2 linked regions of the Halococcoides cellulosivorans genome follow. The protein of the gene in region 2 binds, or shares a complex with, the protein of the main gene of each other region. Links are inferred from orthologs where the notes say so. Each region holds a gene or a part of one and is shown on either strand. Other genes may lie near its edges.

Evidence for each region. Proteins that work in one complex are often made in the same cells at the same time.
Region 1: the proteins of tuf (region 2) and HARCEL1_RS10645 are in contact, whole or in part, in a crystal structure (PDB 7CSL), measured with the Pyrococcus horikoshii proteins. The link is inferred for Halococcoides cellulosivorans from one-to-one orthologs. Residues at the interface, in WP_010885563.1 of Pyrococcus horikoshii: Val16, Lys20, Ser21, Lys62, Arg65, Glu66, Arg67, Gly68, Val73, Ala74, His75, Ile88, Asp89, Ala90, Pro91, Gly92, His93, Asp95, Phe96, Lys98, Asn99, Gly103, Ala104, Asp227, Val228, Tyr229, Ile231, Val234, Val237, Val239; in WP_010884146.1 of Pyrococcus horikoshii: Phe4, Leu6, Val7, Val9, Arg11, Met13, Pro14, Thr15, Asp16, Pro17, Leu38, Ala39, Lys40, Glu44, Pro45, Ile46, Ala47, Phe48, Gly49, Leu50, Tyr56, Leu58, Arg60, Asp61, Glu62, Glu63, Tyr65, Ser66, Phe67, Asp68.

What each region holds. Positions count from the first base shown.
Region 1 is NZ_CP028858.1:2,140,366-2,144,625, reverse strand. Bases 908-3,727 are described here. They hold HARCEL1_RS10645 (elongation factor 1-beta), read right to left. Parts: upstream 2,541-3,727; coding sequence 2,274-2,540; downstream 908-2,273. Other genes in these bases: amrB (AmmeMemoRadiSam system protein B), read left to right, coding at 2,869-3,687; HARCEL1_RS10640 (HVO_2753 family zinc finger protein), read right to left, coding at 2,542-2,721; HARCEL1_RS10650 (HEWD family protein), read right to left, coding at 1,925-2,107; HARCEL1_RS10655 (glycosyltransferase family 4 protein), read right to left, coding at 908-1,631. Outside these bases: HARCEL1_RS10660 (oligosaccharyl transferase, archaeosortase A system-associated), read left to right, coding at 1-582; more of HARCEL1_RS10655, read right to left, coding at 579-907; HARCEL1_RS10630 (metal-dependent transcriptional regulator), read left to right, coding at 3,747-4,193. UniProt on the Methanocaldococcus jannaschii protein: Promotes the exchange of GDP for GTP in EF-1-alpha/GDP, thus allowing the regeneration of EF-1-alpha/GTP that could then be used to form the ternary complex EF-1-alpha/GTP/AAtRNA.
Region 2 is NZ_CP028858.1:771,989-776,365, forward strand. Bases 868-3,804 are described here. They hold tuf (translation elongation factor EF-1 subunit alpha), read right to left. Parts: upstream 3,002-3,804; coding sequence 1,733-3,001; downstream 868-1,732. Other genes in these bases: HARCEL1_RS03735 (truncated hemoglobin), read right to left, coding at 922-1,293; rpsJ (30S ribosomal protein S10), read right to left, coding at 1,425-1,736; HARCEL1_RS03750 (DUF5796 family protein), read left to right, coding at 3,244-3,657; HARCEL1_RS13855 (DUF7128 family protein), read right to left, coding at 3,676-3,804. Also shown: HARCEL1_RS03720 (hypothetical protein), read left to right, coding at 1-75; more of HARCEL1_RS13855, read right to left, coding at 3,805-3,810; HARCEL1_RS03755 (AAA family ATPase), read left to right, coding at 3,952-4,377. UniProt on the Methanocaldococcus jannaschii protein: GTP hydrolase that promotes the GTP-dependent binding of aminoacyl-tRNA to the A-site of ribosomes during protein biosynthesis.

The DNA.
Region 1 (4,260 bases), 1.4 Mb from region 2 along the record:
ACTCGATCGGCGGGTCAGATCGGCGCGAGCCAGCCCGGGATCTACCAGCTGTATCAAGGGGGGGTCGACATCGGACTGAATCAGTTCACGTTCCGCACGCTCTTCGAGCGGAACCCCGCCTGGACGAAGATCTTCGAGCGCGTCCCCGGCGCGACGATCCAGGGCGAGGGCCCCGCGAACAGTGCGGTGTACGCCACCGTCGAGATGGACGTGCCCCGCGAGAACGCCTCGTCGTTCCGATACACACAGCGTGCCGAGACCGACGCGCAGGGCGACTTCGAGATGACCGTTCCGTACGCCTCGACGGGCACCGACGAGTGGGGCCCCGACGACGGCGCGACGAACGTCTCGGTCCGCGCGACCGGGCCCTACGAGATCAGCACCACCCGGCCTGGATTCGGCGGCCAACCCGGGACGACGGTGTACAACGCGACCGCCGACGTCTCGAACGCGAAGGTGATCGGACGCGACGACGATCCGGTCACGGTCACGTTGGAGCCCCACGACATCCCGGTCGAGACGCCCGAGAACGCCACCGACCCGTCCGGGAACGCGACTGGCGTCGAGAACGCGACCGCCTAAACGCGGTCGAGGAGGTCTCGATAGGTCGAGACCAGTAGGTCGCCAACCCGGTCGAGACTGTGCTCGACGGCGGTCTCGCGGGCGTTTTTTGCGAGTCGCTCGCGTAAGGCCGGATCGTCAGCGAGTCGGTCGATCGCTGCACGGAACTCCTCGCCCGACTCACACAGGACGATGTCCTCGCCGTCCGTGAAGTACTCTCTGAACACGGGGATGTCACGCGCGACGACCGGGTTGCCCGTCGCCATCGCCTCCAGGACGGCGATACCCTGATTTTCGGCCTTCGACGGAAAGAAATAGATGTCGCCCGCCGCGAACGCGCTGCGGCGGTCCTCGACCCACCCCGTGAAGGTGACGTTCTCGGGTGGCGATCGGACGTGGCGTTTGACCGTCGAGGAGGCGAGCGGATCGGTTCGGTAGGGGCCGAACCAGGCGTAGGTGTAGTCGGTCGCTTGGGCGAGTTCACAGAACGTCGAGAGGCCCTTGCGCTCGTAGACGTGCCCGACGGTGAACACGACCGTCCCCGAGAGGTCGTAGGTCTCGCGGGTGGGCTCGCGGAGTGTCGCGTGGCCCGCGAGGTCCGCGATGTCCACGCCGTTGGTCATCGGCCGGATCTCGGTGGTGACCGGATACTGCTCCAGCAGCGATCGGGTGTACTCGCTGGGGCAGAGCACCAGGTCGGCCCGCGAGTAAAACCACCGGAGATATCGGCCCAGCGGGACCGACAACGCGTTCGATCCCCGAAAGCTGTCCCGGAAGTCCTCGCGGGTGACGTGGGCGTGGACCACGAGTGGCCGGCCCGTCCGGAGCGCGTGGGTCGCGACGGCGACCGATCCGGGGCCGACGGTGTTCACGTGGGCGAGATCGTAGTCGACGGTCGGTGACTGGCCGGACAACGCCGATTGAGTGGCGCTGGTCGGGCCGCCCTGCGTGAGTGTGTCGACGACCGTTACCCCCGCATCCTGGAGCGCACTGCGCTGCTGGCGGACCGCGGTCCGGATCCCGCTCGGACCGAGGTGGTCCTCGAGTTCCAGATAGTTCAGCACGCGCATGCCGGGATATCGGCCGATTCGGAAGAAAACAGTACCGATCGGCGGGTCAGAACTCCGTGACGCCGATCCAGTCGTCTCGTCCGTCCGACGGGCAAAACTCCGTGTGGTCGTCTGCACAGGGTTCGTCCAATCGCCAGCCACACTCACACACCGTTCCCCTCCCGTTCCGGCTGAACCGATCGCGGCAGAGTTTACACATCCGTGCCATCTGGTGGGGGTACAGAACAGGACACAATAAACTGTATGGATGATCGACCGACACGTCATCGATCACAGCCGCTCGACGCGGGCGGTCAGGATTCGACGACTGGGCTGTACGCCCCGTTGATGTCCCACTCGTGGAGACACTGGGGGTTCCCGACGCGTTTCTCGCCGTCGGACGTTCGGATGACCCAGGTCTGGCGGTCGGCGTTCCAGACGTCCTCGCGACCACAGCGTTCGCACGTACGCTCGGTGGGCGGGTCGATTGTGACCATAGACGAGCGTAGTCGACGGCCGTTGAAAAGCGTCGCGCACCGGGCGACGGAAAACGCGTCGCGCACCGGGCGACGGAAAACGCGTCGCGCACCGGGCGACGGAAAACGCGTCGCGCACCGGGCGACGGAAAACGCGTCGCGCACCGGGCGTTGCGGTGGGATCGCTCTACAGGCGACCGACCTGCTCGACCGAGACGCTTTCGACGGTCTCGACGGTCTCGAAGGCTTCCTCGACGGCCTCGGTTCCGCCCTCGCCGTCGGGGACGACCACGGTCGGGAGCAGTGCGGTCAGGCCGAACGCGACCTCGTCGCGCTCGAACCCTCGAATCTTCGCGCCCTCGGGGAGTGCGCCCTCCAGGTCTTCCTGGAGTGCGTCCAGGTCGTCGTCGGGACTGCCGGGCATCACCTTGATGACGGCGGCGACGTCGCCCATCTCAGGGCCCCCTAAACCCACAGTCCGGGCACTCGTAGAGCGTACTCTGTTTCCGGCAGGTCGCACACCGGTGGATGCGCGTCCCGCAGTCCGGGCAGTCGAAAGCCGCGGCGTTCGTTCCCGCGACGTTGACGCCACAGGAGACGCACTTCTGGGTGCGTTTTTGCTGGCGTTCACTCATGCCCGGTGGTATCCCGCCGTCGGGTTTAACGGTTGCCTTCCGCTCGGAGCGCGGGGCGTGGGCCCCCGGGTCGGATCGACCGGCAGGTTGAATCGGGTGGCGGTCGACGCTGTCGGTCATGCACGCGAGACACGCGCGGTGGTGGCTGTGACCACGCGCTCGCCGGCGGTCGCCGGCCAGTTCTACCCCGCCGATCCCGACGCCCTGTGCGAGCGCATCACGTGGGCGTACGCCCACGCGATCGGCCCGGGGGCAGAGCCCGAGGCTGCGACGGGGCCACCCACACTCGACGGTGTCGTCGCGCCGCACGCTGGCTACCCGTATTCGGGGCCGATCGCCGCCCACGCGTTCGCGGCGCTCGCCCGTTCGGGTCGGCCCGAGACGGTCGTGATCCCGTGTCCGAACCACACCGGTCTGGGCGATCCGGTCGCCATCGCGGGCGCCGACGCCTGGGAGACGCCGCTGGGGACCGTCCCGATCGAGGAGAGCGTCCGGAATCGACTGGCCGCCGTCGAGGGCGTCACGATCGACGCGACCGCGCATCGTCGCGAGCACGCCGCCGAAGTCCAGGTCCCCTTTCTGCAGGCGCTGTACGACGATCCGCCGGCGATCGTCCCCATCGCGATGGGCGATCAGTCGCTGGCGGTCTGTCGACGCCTGGGCGAAGTGATCGCGGAGACCGACGCGTGCGTCGTCGCCTCGACGGATTTCACCCACTACGAACCCCACGACGACGCCATGGCCGCCGACCGCCTGGCGATCGAGCGGATCGAGGCCGGCGATCCCGAGGGCTTGCTCCGGACCGTCGACAGCGAGGGCCTCTCGATGTGCGGGCCCGGCCCGGTCGCGGTCGCGCTGATCGCCAGCGGAACCACCGCCGAGACGCTCGCACACAGGTCCTCGGGCGAGACGATGGGCGAGATGCGCGAGGTCGTCGGCTACGCGGCGCTCCGGATCGGGGAGTGAGTGATCCTCGCCGTCCGCCCCGTCGCAACGCACAAAGCGGTGGCCCCGGTAGACCGGATATGATTCACGGCTCCGAGAACGACGTCAGCGAGAGCGCCCAGATGTACCTCAAGGAGATCTACCTGCTCTCGCGTGACGGCGAGGCGGCCCGGACCGGCGAACTCGCGGAGCGACTGGGCGTCTCGCCGCCGAGCGTGACCGAGATGTTCGGGCGCCTCGAAGAGGACGGCCTCCTGGAGTACGAGAAACGCCGTGGCGCGCATCTCACCGACGACGGCACAGACCGCGCACGTCGCCTGCTGCGCAAACACTGCCTGATCGAGCGGTTTCTCGTCGACGCGCTCGACGTCGAGGCGGGCTTTCACGACGAGGCGTGCGAACTCGAACACGTGTTGAGCGACGACACCGCCGAGCGCCTCGAACGGTTCGTCGACATGCCCGCCGACTGTCCGGACTGTTACGACCCCGAGGCCCAGCACTGTTCGCGCCTCTCGGTCGCGGACTGACCGGGCCGATCGAAATCCTTTTCGGGTGGTTCGCGCTATTGCGTGACGCGGGGTCGTGGCCAAGTCC
Region 2 (4,377 bases):
GACACCGACGCCGCGGCCCGCGACCTGGCCGTGGAGATCGCCGGCCTCGTCACAGATTCCGACAACTGGGCGTGATCTGCATCCACGCGGTCGCGATACTCACGCTCGGCGCGGCCATTTCCTCACGTCGGACGCGCCGCTTCGCAGTGCGGTCCTCGTTCAGAAATGGACTTCTTGGAAGATTCGCCACGCTCATCTTCCGCGCTGCTCGAAAATCGGAGATTTTCGGCATGACGAGAGACGCCGTTCGGCGTCTCTCGAACCACCTCGTTGGCTTTGCTCACGAGGACGCCGGGACTGAGCGGCGACAGTGTCGCCGCGAAGGTTGAGGGACGCGAATGCGTCCCTCAGAACTGAGCAAAATCTTCGATTTTGCGACGGTCGGTGAGGGAACGACTGGGCGAACACAGTGAGCCAAGGAAGTGGACTCGCCGGGACTGAGCGAAGCCGACGGCTTCGCGAAGGTCGAACGGCGGCTCCGCCGCCGTTCGGGATTTGAACCAGAGGAAGACGGTCCGGGGTGCTCGCTCACTCCGTTCGTTTCGCTCCCGGGCGTGCGACTTCCAGGGTTCAAATCCACGCGTTCGCTGCGCTCACGCTCGGCTCATCCATTCTCGCACCCTCGTAGAACTCGGTCGCTCCGATGGACTCGCTGGAAGATTCGCTTCGCTCATCTTCCAAGCCCTCGCTCGCTACGCTCACGAGGACGCCGGGACTGAGCAAAATCTTTGATTTTGCGAGGGTCGGCGAGTCCACTGACCGAAGTGAGCGCAGCGAACGAAGGGGAGTGGACTCGCCGGGATTTGAACCCGGGGCCTCTTCCTTGCGAAGGAAGCGATCTGCCACTGATCTACGAGCCCGCACGCGATATTCATTCAGGTTCGCACTTGAGGGTTCCGTTTGGTCGTGCGTATGCGGACGTCACTCATCGTCGGTCGCCAGCAACTCGGCCTGGGTGGCTCCGACGGCGCCGACCACGCGGTCGGCATCCTCCTCGGGAACGCCAGCGTCGGCCAGCGTCGCGGAGAGGATCGTGATGGCCCGCTCGATGTGAGCGGGCTCGAAGGGCACGTCGAGGTGCGCCTCGCGGACGGGCGGGCCGTCGTAGCGCTGGGGCCCACCGGCCGCCTCACAGAGAAATGCCGTCTGAGTCTCGCGAAGGCGGTCGAGATCGGCCCCATCGAAAAACGGCCCCAGCTTTTCATCGGCCACGAGACGGTCGTAAAAGTCGTCGACGACGGTCCGGATCCCTGCCTCCCCGCCGAGGCGATCGTACAACGTCTTCTCGGTCATACACTCGGCAGCGGGCGGGCGCGCAAAGACCTGGTGGTCCCGGTGATCATCTCGGAAAACTGCGCGTCAGCAGCACTGTGTGACGAATCGGGGCCATCCCCACCACCCCCGCGACGGTGCCTGCGCCAGACTCAGTCTTCGAGGACGATCTCGATCGAGACGTCGTTGGGCACCTGAATCCGCATCAACTGGCGAAGGGCGCGCTCGTCGGCATCGATGTCGATCAGCCGCTTGTGGACGCGCATCTCCCAGTGCTCCCACGTCGCGGTCCCTTCACCGTCGGGAGACTTCCGGGACGGCACTTCCAGCGTCGTGGTCGGCAGCGGCACCGGACCCGACAGCTCCACACCGGTCTTACCGGCGATCTCACCGACGTCCGCACAGATGTCGTCGAGATCCTCGGGGCTCGTCCCGGCCAGACGGACGCGTGCTTGCTGCATTATTCGCGCTCTTCGACGCTCAGGACCTTCCCGGCGGCGATGGTCTGACCCATGTCTCGGATCGCGAAGCTGCCGAGTTCGGGGATATCGCCCGAGGGCTCGATGCTGAGCGGTTTCTGCGGGCGGACGGTGACGACCGCGGCGTCGCCCGACTGAATGAAGTCGGGGTTCTCCTCGGCGACCTCACCGGTCGAGGAGTCGATCTTCTGGTCGAGCGATTCGACCGTACAGGCGACCTGTGCGGTGTGGGCGTGGAAGACCGGCGTGTAGCCCGCGGTGATCACGCTCGGGTGCTGCATGACGACGATCTGCGCCTGGAAGGTCTCAGCGACCGTCGGCGGGTCCTCGGCGGGCCCACAGACGTCACCACGGCGGATGTCGTCTTTGCCGACGCCACGGACGTTGAACCCGACGTTGTCGCCGGGGCCCGCGCTGTCGACCTCTTCGTGGTGCATCTCGACGGTCTTGACCTCGCCGCCGACGTCAGACGGCTGGAACGAAACGTTGTCGCCCGGGAACATCTGGCCGGTCTCGATACGGCCGACCGGGACGGTCCCGATGCCGGAGATGGTGTAGACGTCCTGGATGGGAAGCCGCAGCGGCGCGTCCGTCGGCGGCTGGGGCTCGGGCAGGTCGTTGAGTGCATCGAGGATCGTCGGGCCGTCGTACCAGGGAGTGTTCTCGCTGTCCTCAGCGACGTTGTCACCCTCGAACGCCGACGCGGGGATGAACTTCGCGTTGTCGGGGTCGAACTGGACCTGCTTGAGCAGTTCCTTGACTTCCTCGACGGTCTGCTTGTAGTTCGACTCGTCGTAATCGACGAGGTCCATCTTGTTGACGGCGACGATGAGTTCACCGATGCCCAGCGTCCGGGCCAGGAAGACGTGCTCCTGGGTCTGCGGCTGGACGCCGTCGTCCGCGGCGACGACGAGCACGGCGTTGTCGGCCTGGCTCGCGCCCGTGATCATGTTCTTCACGAAGTCACGGTGGCCAGGGCAGTCGACGATGGTGAAGTAGTACTCCTCGGTGTCGAACTCCTGGTGGGCGATGTCGATGGTGACACCACGCTCTCGCTCCTCGGCGAGGTTGTCCATGACGTAGGCGAACTCGAACCCGCCTTTGCCCTTCTCTTCGGCTTCTTCTTTGTGCTGTTCGATGACGTGTTCCGGGACGGAGCCGGTCTCGTAGAGCAGACGCCCGACGAGTGTACTCTTCCCGTGGTCGACGTGACCGATGATCGCGAGGTTCTGGTGTGGTTTGTCGCTCATTTGTATCTCACGCGCAGAGGCGCTGTGACGGAAACTATCGGTGAATGCAATTAAAACGGTTACGATACGCTGCCCCGCCGCGGACGGTCGTCGTCGCCCGATTCGCCGCGCGTTTTCCGTTCATTCGACCGACCGGTCAGCCCACGGGTGCTCGTGGGGGAGTGGACCGATCTAGACGAAACCGACGGCTCGCAGTGTCGGCCGATCAGTCCGTTTACGCCGCTCGCCCGCCACCGCCCGGTATGAGCGCAGTCGATCCGGCGACGTTGCCGATCACCATCGACGACTCCGGCGTCGAGGTCACCTACGACGACGGACGGACCGTCCGGTATCGTGGCGTCCCCCAGGCCCGCGAGGAGAGCGTGACGGTCTCGGCCCACCGGCGAGTCCACGTGCTCGCGACCGACGCGGACGGCGAGACCGGCGCACTCGTTTACCTCACCGATCGGCGGACCCACCACGCGGTCCTCGAAGAGAGCGGCGTCGGCCGGTATCTTCCCGAGGAGACCCCCCAGACGATCCTGCCGGGCGTGACTGCCCGACGCGAGGGCTCACAGCTCGACATCGGTGCCGATCCCGACGCCGTCGCGGGTCGGGTGTTCGTCTTCGTGGAAGACGACCGCACCGAGCAGTCCTACGAACTCCTCGCCGCGTAGGGCCGCCCTCGCCGTCCGCTACTGGATGTACGAGGGCTCTTCGGCGTCACAGCTGTCTTCGTGCTGGCGGGCGTCGCCGTCGTCGTCGAAGAGCAGTCCGCAGGCCTCACACCGATACCAGACGCCGTCGTCGCGTTCGACGCGTTCGACCATGGTCGATCGTGCGTGGGGCACCCACAAACCGTTTTTTACTGGGATCTGACATCGACTCCGAAGCGACCAAGGCGACGCCGGTCGATCGATGCCTATGAACGACGAGTCGATCGCAGTCGAGTGGGGGCGCGTGCGGCACCGATGACGGGGATCGAGGTCACCGTCGAGAGCGCGCGCAAGTCCGACGCGGGCCGGGCGATCGCGCGCCTGCCCGAACTAGTGCGCCACGAGTTGGGCGTTCTGAGTGGCGATCCGGTCGTGATCGACGGCGAGGATCGTGCCGTCGCGAAAGTCTGGCCGGGCACTGGCTCCGAGCGGACCGTCCGCATCGACGCCGAGACCCGCGCGGCGGCGGGCGTCGCGGTCGGTGATTCTGCCGCCGTCCGGCCGATCGACCTCTCGGCGGCCGATCGGGTCGTCGTCGGCGCGGCGGACGCCGATCGCGAGGTCGTCGCGAGTCGCCTCCGCGATCGTCCCGTACGAGCGGGCCAACACCTCACCCTCGACGGCGTCGGGGGCGTCGCGATCCGCGACACGGACCCGGAGGGCCCCGTCCAGGTGACCGCC